4 regions of the Pseudarthrobacter raffinosi genome follow, and region 3 is predicted to be linked to each of the others. Evidence: riboswitches for the same ligand, from Rfam matches in the RefSeq annotation. Region 3 holds a riboswitch; each other region holds the start of a gene.
What was found. Region 3 has a riboswitch for cyclic di-AMP ahead of NG697_RS21245 (M23 family metallopeptidase). Riboswitches for the same ligand answer to the same signal wherever they lie in the genome.
Positions count from the first base shown of each region.

Region 1 (2,193 bases), on a different contig from region 3:
GAGCTACCGGACCTTCTGCGGGACCTGAGCGAACACCAGGGATGGACGACGGCGGCGCGCGGCCGGGTGCCGCCCGCCGCCGTCGAGCATGGTCGGATCACGCTACGCGGACGAAGGACGCTCCGGCGAGCCAGCTGAGGGAGTGGACTTCGGTTTTGTAACCGTCCACCCCGCCGCTGACTACCTGGCCGTTGCCGGCGTAGACGCCCACATGGCCGGCCGTGATGACCAGATCCCCTGCGGCCGGGGTGCCCACCACCGTGCCGTACTGGTAGAACTGGCCGGGAGCCAGGTCACCCACGCTCTTACCCACCGAGCGCAGCGCCTTCTCCACCATGGCGGTGCAGTCCTGCTGCACGCCGAGCTGTGAAGTGGCCGAAGCCAGGATGGCCGCGCCGAGCGAGCCGGCCGGAGCCTGGGCTGCCGGTGCGGACGTTGAGGCCAGCTGTATACCGGTGTTGGTGGCGGAGGACGGCGCCGCTGCGGCCTTCGCCGCCGGAGCCGGTGCGGCGCCCGGTGCCGTGTAGCCGGCGCCGGGGATCCGGATCTGGTCGCCGGGGTAGATGATGGTGGTCAGCGAGAGTCCATTGGCGGCAAGGACGTCGTTGAGCGGGACGCCGTTGGTGGCGGAAATCTGGCCCAGCGTGTCACCCGAAACGACGGTGTGAACGTTGGCCGCGGCGGGGACCGCTGCGGCGGGGGCCGGAGCAACAGCGGCCGGAGCCGCTGCCGCCGCACCGGTTTGGACCTGGGCGTTGGCAGTCCCGGCATCATCCGGGCCGTGGACGCCGGCCTGAGCCGGGACGCCGATGCCGAACAGCAGGCCGGATGCAGCAACAGCCACCAGGGCCGGACGGCCAAACGTCAGGGCGTGTGCTTTGGCCGTTGACGACAGGCCGACAGGGACGGTAGAGCTGGCAGAAACCACACGATGGCGTGCGGAAGCGGAATTCTTGGACACGGTTGATCGCCTCTCCCATGCCTGCGGGGTGAGCTGTCGGGTTCGGGTCGGAGATACCCGGCCGGTAGCGGCGCCGCACTGAACGGAGCGATACCGACTTAACCCCAAGGCTTCGCAAGAAGCCGTGGAAACGTGGTTCCCCCGTCCCTGCCAGCTGGAAAGCGACTGGATCCCGGTCAGCGGCAGGGCTCGGCATACTGGCGGGAATGGTCCGGCTTGAGCCGGGCCACCGTTTGACCATAACTTCTGCTCGGCGGCAATGTCACATTCCGGTAACGGAATGTAGGAGTGAAATTCACTCGTATGTCAGCGCGAATTCTCTACTCCCTGGTAACGATGTTGCAGGTCAACCCCCGTAATCCGTATATGCCCGGTAAGCTCACCAACTATGTCCCGGATTGTTCAAAAAATGCGGCTGCCCGCCCTCGCCGGCATGCTGGCGGTCGCCCTGGTAGGGTCGGCTGCGCTGCTGCCCTCACATGCCGCCGACGACGCCCCGCCCGGCGGCTATCCCTCGTGGCAGGACGTGCAGAACGCCAAGCAAAGCGAGGCCGGCAAAGCGGCAGAGGTCACCAGGATCAACGGGCTGCTGGGCGGGCTTCAGGCCGAAGCGGAGGCGCTGGGCAATGCGGCCGTGACATCCGCCGCGGAGTACGCCCAGGCCGAAGCGGCGCTTCAGGCCGCCACTTCCACTGTGGATGCCCTGACCGCCCAGACGGCACGCGCCGCGGCCGAACTGGGACAGTACAAGAAGGAAATCGGTGCCCTGGCGGCGCAGTCGTATAAGACCGGTGGCACAAACATGGGTTTCTTCGTTGCTCTCGACGCCGTGCAGAACAACAGCATCCAAGGCCTGAATATCGTCCAGATCGTCAGCGACAAGACTGCAGCCCTGGTGAACAAATCCGCAGCCGCCGAACGCATTTCCCGCGCCCTGGCCGATCAGGAGCAGGCAGCCAGGGCAGAGCGCGAGCGTCTGTCCAGCGAAGCCAGAACCAAGCTCGCCGCCGCCCAGTCCGCCCAGCAGGCCATGTCCAGGCAGATCGCGGAGCAGCAGGAGCACGGCCAGGAACTGACCGCGCAGTTGGCATCCCTCAAGGGCACCACCGCTGCGGTGGAGGGTGAGTTCCGGCAGGGCCAGGTGGCCTTGGCCGCGTACGAAACGGCGCAGGCCGCCAAACGGGCCGCGGCGCAGGAACAGGCACGCCAACAGGCGGAGGCGGCAGCCAGGG
Region 1 is NZ_JAMXBG010000002.1:309,866-312,058, forward strand. Features, by position in the region: gene NG697_RS03255 (protein adenylyltransferase SelO) at 1-28, shown strand, start outside; gene NG697_RS03260 (C40 family peptidase) at 98-961, opposite strand; cyclic di-AMP (ydaO/yuaA leader) riboswitch at 965-1,135, opposite strand; gene NG697_RS03265 (aggregation-promoting factor C-terminal-like domain-containing protein) at 1,350-2,193, shown strand, end outside.
Region 1: linked by a shared signal. The riboswitch ahead of NG697_RS03260 (C40 family peptidase) and the one ahead of NG697_RS21245 (M23 family metallopeptidase) in region 3 are both predicted to bind cyclic di-AMP.

Region 2 (2,193 bases), on a different contig from region 3:
ACGAGCACGAACTCGTTGACGATGGTGCCGAGGAGGAACACGAACGCACCGACGACGCAGATGATCGTGTATAGGCCCGGGTCGACCGGATAGTGCACGACGGCGCCAGCGATAAGGGCCGCGCCCATGAAGTAGAGCATCGCGCCGATGTAGCGCGAGTAGAGCGAGGGAGTCCGTTTCGCGAGCTCTGCCTCATAGGAGGCAACGTCTTCGCGGCTGAGGTCGTTCTGAACGGTCATGTCTGGTGAGTCTTTCGTTTTCGGGTGTGTGAGAGCAGGCAGCCGTAGCGCCGATACCGGAGTTGGTGCGGCGTGGCGCTGCGCGTGCTGCTCAGCGGGGCAGAATTGAGCGTCATGTCTCATTTCCTTGGAAGCGGGGCTTGGCCGGACACTCTAAAGAGATGGGATACGCCTCAGAATTGTGGTTTGCGGAGTAAATGGCGGTGTTTTAGCACCGCTATATGTCGCCTTCGGGTGACCTGCGGAAGGAGTCAGGCGCATGGTTGGAGGGGCATCCTAAGGGCCGGTGATTCAGTGCCCCCAAGGCATTGAATCACCGGCCTTCAGTGGTTTGTTAGCCTGCGCGGACGAAGGTGACGGCACCCTTGGACGTCATCCAGGTCAGAGGGTGCACGGCGGTTTCATTCTTCCCGTTCAGGCCTGAGCTGAGGACCTGGCCGTTGCCGACGTAAATTCCTACGTGGCCAGGCTGCATGACCATATCACCGGGCTGGGGGTCGGTGACCACGGTGCCGTAGTTCATGAACTGCATCGGGCCCAGGTCCCCGACGGGGATGCCAGCGGCATTTAGGGCGTTTTCGACCAGCCGCGTGCAGTCCTGGATCATGCCGATCTGAGCGTAGGCGGAGGACACCATGATGGAGTTAATGTCACCGGCTGCGGGAGCCGGCGCGGGCGCAGGCGGGGTGACGGTGACTTTGGCCGAGGCGGGTGCAGGGGTCGTTACGGCGGCCGCGGGTGCCGCGGCCTTCGCGGCTACCACGACAGGCTTCGGGGCTTCCACTACGGGAGCGGGCGTGGTTTCCACGACCGGGCGCTCGAAGGAAATCTGGATGGTGGCATCGGCGGTCAGCGGGGCCTGTATCTGGCTCGCGACCTCGAGGTTAGCGGCCGGTTCAGCTTCGCGCTGGGCGGGGGCGTCGGCCGCCTGGGCGGCAGCAATACCACTGGTCAGCACGAGACCGGAAGCCGCTGCGAAGACGGCGGCCTGGCGGCCTGCGCCGCCGGCATTCGCGGTAAAGGACTTGGTCAGTGCGGCAAGAGTGCTGGTCTGGGGGACCGCGCGGCGGCGGCCGTGAGTTTTGCGCATGGGCATGAAAGGGCCTCTCCCACTGCCTGCGAGGTTAGCTGTCGGATTCGGGTGGGAGGCACCCGGCCGCGTCAGGCGCAAAAGTGCACCAGGCACGGCTTCACCCCAAGACCTGCCAGAAGCAGGCCAATAATGGGTTCCCCGTCTCTGCCGGACGAAAAGTGAACGGATCCCGGGCAGCGGCAGAGTTAGGCAATCTGTTCGGGAGTGCCGCCTCAAGGAGAAACCGGCACGACTTAGACCGTACTTCACACCAGCAATGTTTGTCACATTCCGGTAACGGCGTGTCCGCCGTGGCACGGGATGCGCACTTGCTCTGTATACCCGGCCCGGGTACAGGATGCGTCTTCTTGGGTTGTCAGTGACATGGAAGTCCGGGCTGGTGTTGCCGTACCCGTTTGCACGGCCGTTCACCCCCAGCACACCCTCGATTCTTCCTCAAAAAGATAGAGCCAGGCTTCCCCTTGTTTCTTCCGCTGCCGGGTGCAGCTGCTGCTCCGGCAGCGGTATCCAGTGGCAGCACAGTCGAGTTTGCTGTCGAAGGGCTGACGTGCGGGCATTGCGTCCAGACCGTTCAAAAGGCTGTATCGGCCGTTGAGGGTGCCGAGTCCGCCTTTGTGGACCTCGTGTCCGGCGGTCGTTCCCGGGTGATAGTCACGGTACGGCCGAGAGCTTTGCTGTGTGTGCGGCCGTGACCTCCGCCGGCTACACGCTTTGCAGCAATTGGCATCAAGGCCCCTGGCAGAAGACCGGTTAGGCGAGTGGGGTGTCTTTTGACGGGGCGAACGCGTCCCCGGCGCTGAGGCCGGCATCGCGCTCGGCGCTGGAACGGGTGCACGGCATCGGCCGGTGTTGTCCAGGCCG
Region 2 is NZ_JAMXBG010000044.1:1,729-3,921, reverse strand. Features, by position in the region: gene NG697_RS20910 (hypothetical protein) at 1-239, opposite strand, end outside; gene NG697_RS20905 (NlpC/P60 family protein) at 574-1,335, opposite strand; cyclic di-AMP (ydaO/yuaA leader) riboswitch at 1,339-1,534, opposite strand; gene NG697_RS20900 (heavy-metal-associated domain-containing protein) at 1,728-2,024, shown strand.
Region 2: linked by a shared signal. The riboswitch ahead of NG697_RS20905 (NlpC/P60 family protein) and the one ahead of NG697_RS21245 (M23 family metallopeptidase) in region 3 are both predicted to bind cyclic di-AMP.

Region 3 (2,193 bases):
CGGGTGACCGTGGCCGAACAGTATGCAACCGCCGAGGCGGCCGACCCTCAGCGCTGCGACGCGGAACAGATCTGCAGTTACATCTGAGCCGATTTCCAGGTAACGGTTCGCTTAACCGGCTCCCGCGGCAGCCAGTGCCGTCCGCAGTTCCGCCGCGTCTGGCTCCACTGCGCGGAAGACCTCCCGGCCGGCAGCGTCCAGGACCACAGCGGTGCTTACCTGGTTTATCTGGTAGGCGGTGATGAGCTGTGTCCCGGAGTCAGAGGCAAAGGCCAGGGAGGAGGCGTTGTTCCCGGCCAGGAATTCTTTGATTTCCTCGGCCGTTTCGTACGGTGCAATGTCCACGGCGACATAGTTCACGGCAGCAGGTGAGCTGTTCTGGACCTCTGCGAGTACCCGGGTTCCCGGTCCGCAGGCGCCGCACTCAATGGAGAAGAAAAAGAGCACGCTCGGTTTCGATCCGCCCGGCACCGGCACCTTTTCCCCTTGGCTTGTCAGGGCGGTAAACGTGGCTGCTGCCGCCGGCGCCGGGCCCTCTCCGGCCTGGTCCGCCTGCGGTGCAGAGGAGGACATGAACGATGCGAACAGGGTTACTGCTGCGGCACCGGCAAGCAGCAGCGCCAGAACCGTCTGCCATGAAGGCCACCTCCGCGGCCCCCGGTCCCCGGCCCTGTTGCCAGGGTGACTGTCGATCACCGGCCGCCGGTGGGCTGCGTGGTCCTGCCTGCGTTGCGATCCTGGTCGGACGCGGAGGCGGCGGGTGCGCAGCAGTCCTCCACCCCACCCGATACGTCCGGCCGGCGGCGCCGGAGCGCCCAGAGCAGTACAACCGCAGCCAGGGCCACAGCGGCAAGGATGACCCACGGATTGCCCAGGAATGAGCCGGCTGCACCCAGTGCTCCGGCCGCGATCAGCAGCGGCAGCCCGCAGCACAGCACATGCAGCAGGACAAAGCCGCCGACGGCCAGCCCTGTCCGGCTCTGGACCTTGGAAGTAGTTGACACAGTCGTTCCTTTCAACGCTCCGCCGTAAGGGGCCGGAACGGGCGATTGGGTGGTCAGGCTCGTACACCCAGTATTGACCTTCCTCCATAGTGGAAGGTCAATACTGGTAAGGAAATGCCATCAACAGGGCGTTTCCCGGGCGGCGCGCCGAACTCTGCCAGCTGCCCGGCCCGTTCAAGTTCACCTGGCAGAGGTGGGGAACCCATCAGCGACGGCCCTCTGGCCGTCTTGGGGTGAAGCCCCTGAACCGCTATGCAGCCATGTCAAGGTGCACGCGGGCAGGGGCCGGGTTATTGTTCCTGACCCGAATCCGACAGCTAACCCCGCAGGCGCCGGCAGAAGGACATTTTGTGAACATCCACACCCCTGCCGGGTACTCCCCTGTGCCCGGCACACATCCGCCCGCCACCACCAGGCCCGCCCGCGGGCGCCGCCGCGCCGAACCGGCCCCTGACGCATCACCCCGCCACCGCGGACGCAGTATCGCCCTGGCAGTCGTCGCTTCCGGCGTGGCCCTGACAGCGTCCCTGGCCTCCGCGCACGCGGCCACCCCTCAGACCCACACCGGCCCCCAAGCGGCAGCAGGAACTTCAGCGCCGGCCGCGCCTGCGCCCGTGACTGCCACAGCCGGTGCACAGCTGGACTTTGGGCGCACGGAGGTGACCACCAACCCGGCGCCCCCGGCCCCTCCCAGCCTGGCACCCGCTGCTTCGCCACAGGAGAAGTCCGCCGCAGAAGCCGCGTCCCCCCAAATGGTAGAGGCGTCCAAAGCGCAGGCCTCCGGACAACGAGTTCCACCGGCCGGAGCCAGGCTCAGCTCCCCCGTTTTAGATCCGGTGCTCAATTCACCGTTCGGATACCGGGCCAATCCACTGACCGGAGCGGCAGGTGAACTGCACACGGGCCAGGATTTCGCCGCCGGATGCGGCACGGAAGTCTTCAGCGCCGGCAAGGGGACTGTCATCGAAGCCGGATTCAGCCCCTACGGCGGCGGCAACCGTATTGTCATTGACCATGGGAACGGCCTCCAAACCACCTACAACCACCTCGAAACGATCGGAGTGCGGATAAACCAAGCCGTTGAAACCGGCGCGCGGATCGGGATTGCCGGCACAACCGGAAACTCCACCGGCTGCCACCTCCACTTCGAAGTCATCGTTAACGGCCAGACGGTCGATCCCTCAGCCTG
Region 3 is NZ_JAMXBG010000033.1:6,880-9,072, reverse strand. Features, by position in the region: gene NG697_RS20400 (TlpA family protein disulfide reductase) at 112-573, opposite strand; gene merT (mercuric ion transporter MerT) at 693-1,004, opposite strand; cyclic di-AMP (ydaO/yuaA leader) riboswitch at 1,157-1,351, shown strand; gene NG697_RS21245 (M23 family metallopeptidase) at 1,355-2,193, shown strand, end outside.

Region 4 (2,193 bases), on a different contig from region 3:
GGATTTCACCGCGGAGAGGCCCCGCGACCCACAGCGGGACGCCCGCCGCCGCCGGGGACCCTTCCGGCAGATGACGGATTTCGCCGCCGCCAGTGGCCTCGGCCAGAAGGCCGGCATCGCCTTGGCAGCAACAGGCCTGGTTCTCACCGTGACGGTTCCTGTGACCGGCCCCGTGATGGCCACTCCGGCACCCGGCCAGGCCGCATCGGCCGTTTCCGCTGCTCCGCAGCCCGAAGTTACCGCCGAAGCCGCCGCCCAAATTGATTTCAGCCGCTCGTCCGTGGTTACCCAGGGTGATCCCGACGGCAAACTGAAGCAGCTGCTGAGCGCACAGTCCGCGGGATCCATTACCCGCGCGGCCTCTGCCGGAAGCCTCGGCTCGCCGCTGGCCCAGCTGGCTACAGTCTCCCCGTTCGGATTCCGGGTCAGCCCCATTACCGGCGGCTCCGGAGACTTCCACCGTGGCCAGGACTTCGTGGCACAGTGCGGAACCTCTGTCCTGGCTGCCGCCAGCGGCACCGTCACCTTCGCCGGCTGGCACCAGTACGGCGGCGGCAACCGCGTGGTGGTGGATCACGGCAATGGCCTAGAAACCACGTACAACCACCTCTCCTCCGCCAGCGTCAAGGTAGGCCAGACAGTCAGCCGCGGCGACGTGGTTGCCCTGAGCGGCACCACGGGCGCGTCCACGGGCTGCCACCTCCACTTCGAGGTCCAGGTCAATGGCGAAGTCGTTGACCCCACGGGCTGGCTCTGACCAAATGATGGCCAACTCTCGAATCGCAGCGACGTGCCGTGACCTGAATGTGACATTGGCTCGGAACTCCTGTAACGTCTAAAGCGCGTCAACTTTTCCGAAGTTGACGTTCTTGAGTGGATTGCCTAGCTCTGCCACCGCTCAAGGTCCGTTCGCATGACATCGTCTGGCAGGGGCGGGGGAACCAATTTTGGTCTTCGATTCTGAAGGCCTTGGGGTTAAGTCGCAAAGCTTCCACTGTGAAGCAGCGTGGCCGGGTGACTCCCATCCGAATCCGACAGCTCACCTCGCAGGCATTGGGAGAGGCTACCTTCGTGTCTTCACGCCATACTTCTGCGCGTCACCGCGCACAACCGGTTCGCACCAACCCCTTGGGCGCCGTGTCCAAGGCGGTCAGTGCCAATGCCGGGACCGTAGGTCGCCAGGCTGCTGTTATCGCAGCTGCATCAGGTCTGATCCTGAGCATGGGGCTTCCGGCCAACGCCGCGGATACCACCGCCGGCGTTTCCGCCTCCACCGAGTCCGGTTCCGCGCAGACGGCACTTGCCGTAACAGCGGCGCCCACGGCTACCGTTTCCTTCGAGCGCCCCGTGATCAAGACCACGCCGGCACCGAAGGTTGAGACGGTCCGTGCGCAGTCCACGGCCTCCGAAACCGGGGCTCAGGGTGCTGCCGCAACCGAGGCCGCGGCCTCCAAGCTCGCGGACAAGGTTTCCTCTGCGGCAGGATCGGGCCTGGCAGCTATCGCCTACACCGGCATCGGCCGCCCGTACGTATGGGGCGGCACCACTCCCAACGGCTGGGACTGCTCGGGCTTCACCCAGTGGGTCTACGCCCAGGCCGGCATCAGCATTCCCCGCGTCAATGCGTGGACTGCCATGACGCCCACGTCCACACCGTCTCCCGGTGACCTGGTCATGCAGAACGGCGGCGCCCACGTTGGCATTTACGTTGGCAACGGCATGATGATCGGCGCGCTGAACCCGTCACAGGGAACCCTGCTGCACTCTGTGGCTTCCACGGGCACTTCCTCGTTCTTCACGCTGGCCCCGTAGTTCCTGCAATCCAGTTCCTGCAGCCCTGTGCTGCTGGAACCGTTTCTTCGCTGGAAACTTTTCGCGAAATCCCCGTTCGGGGCGTGCCGGCGTACCCCCAAGATGCCGGCGCGTCCAAAGCCCTTGGGCTGCCCACGCGGTCCTGAGGAAAACGAAAGAGAGAAAATTAATGACTACACGTGCAACTGTTGCACGGCACCGCGCCGAGGTCGCCAAGACCAACTCGCTGGCTGTCATTGCCAAGGCTGTCGGCGACAACGCCGGCGGCATGGGCCGTCAGGCTGCGGTTATCGCTGCTGCTTCCGGCCTTGTCCTGACCAGTGGTATCGCTGCGAACGCGGCTGACACCGGCGTCCAGCGTGAAGCTGCGTCCGCTTCGAA
Region 4 is NZ_JAMXBG010000020.1:48,102-50,294, forward strand. Features, by position in the region: gene NG697_RS17335 (M23 family metallopeptidase) at 1-757, shown strand, start outside; cyclic di-AMP (ydaO/yuaA leader) riboswitch at 905-1,067, shown strand; gene NG697_RS17340 (C40 family peptidase) at 1,138-1,812, shown strand; gene NG697_RS17345 (C40 family peptidase) at 1,982-2,193, shown strand, end outside.
Region 4: linked by a shared signal. The riboswitch ahead of NG697_RS17340 (C40 family peptidase) and the one ahead of NG697_RS21245 (M23 family metallopeptidase) in region 3 are both predicted to bind cyclic di-AMP.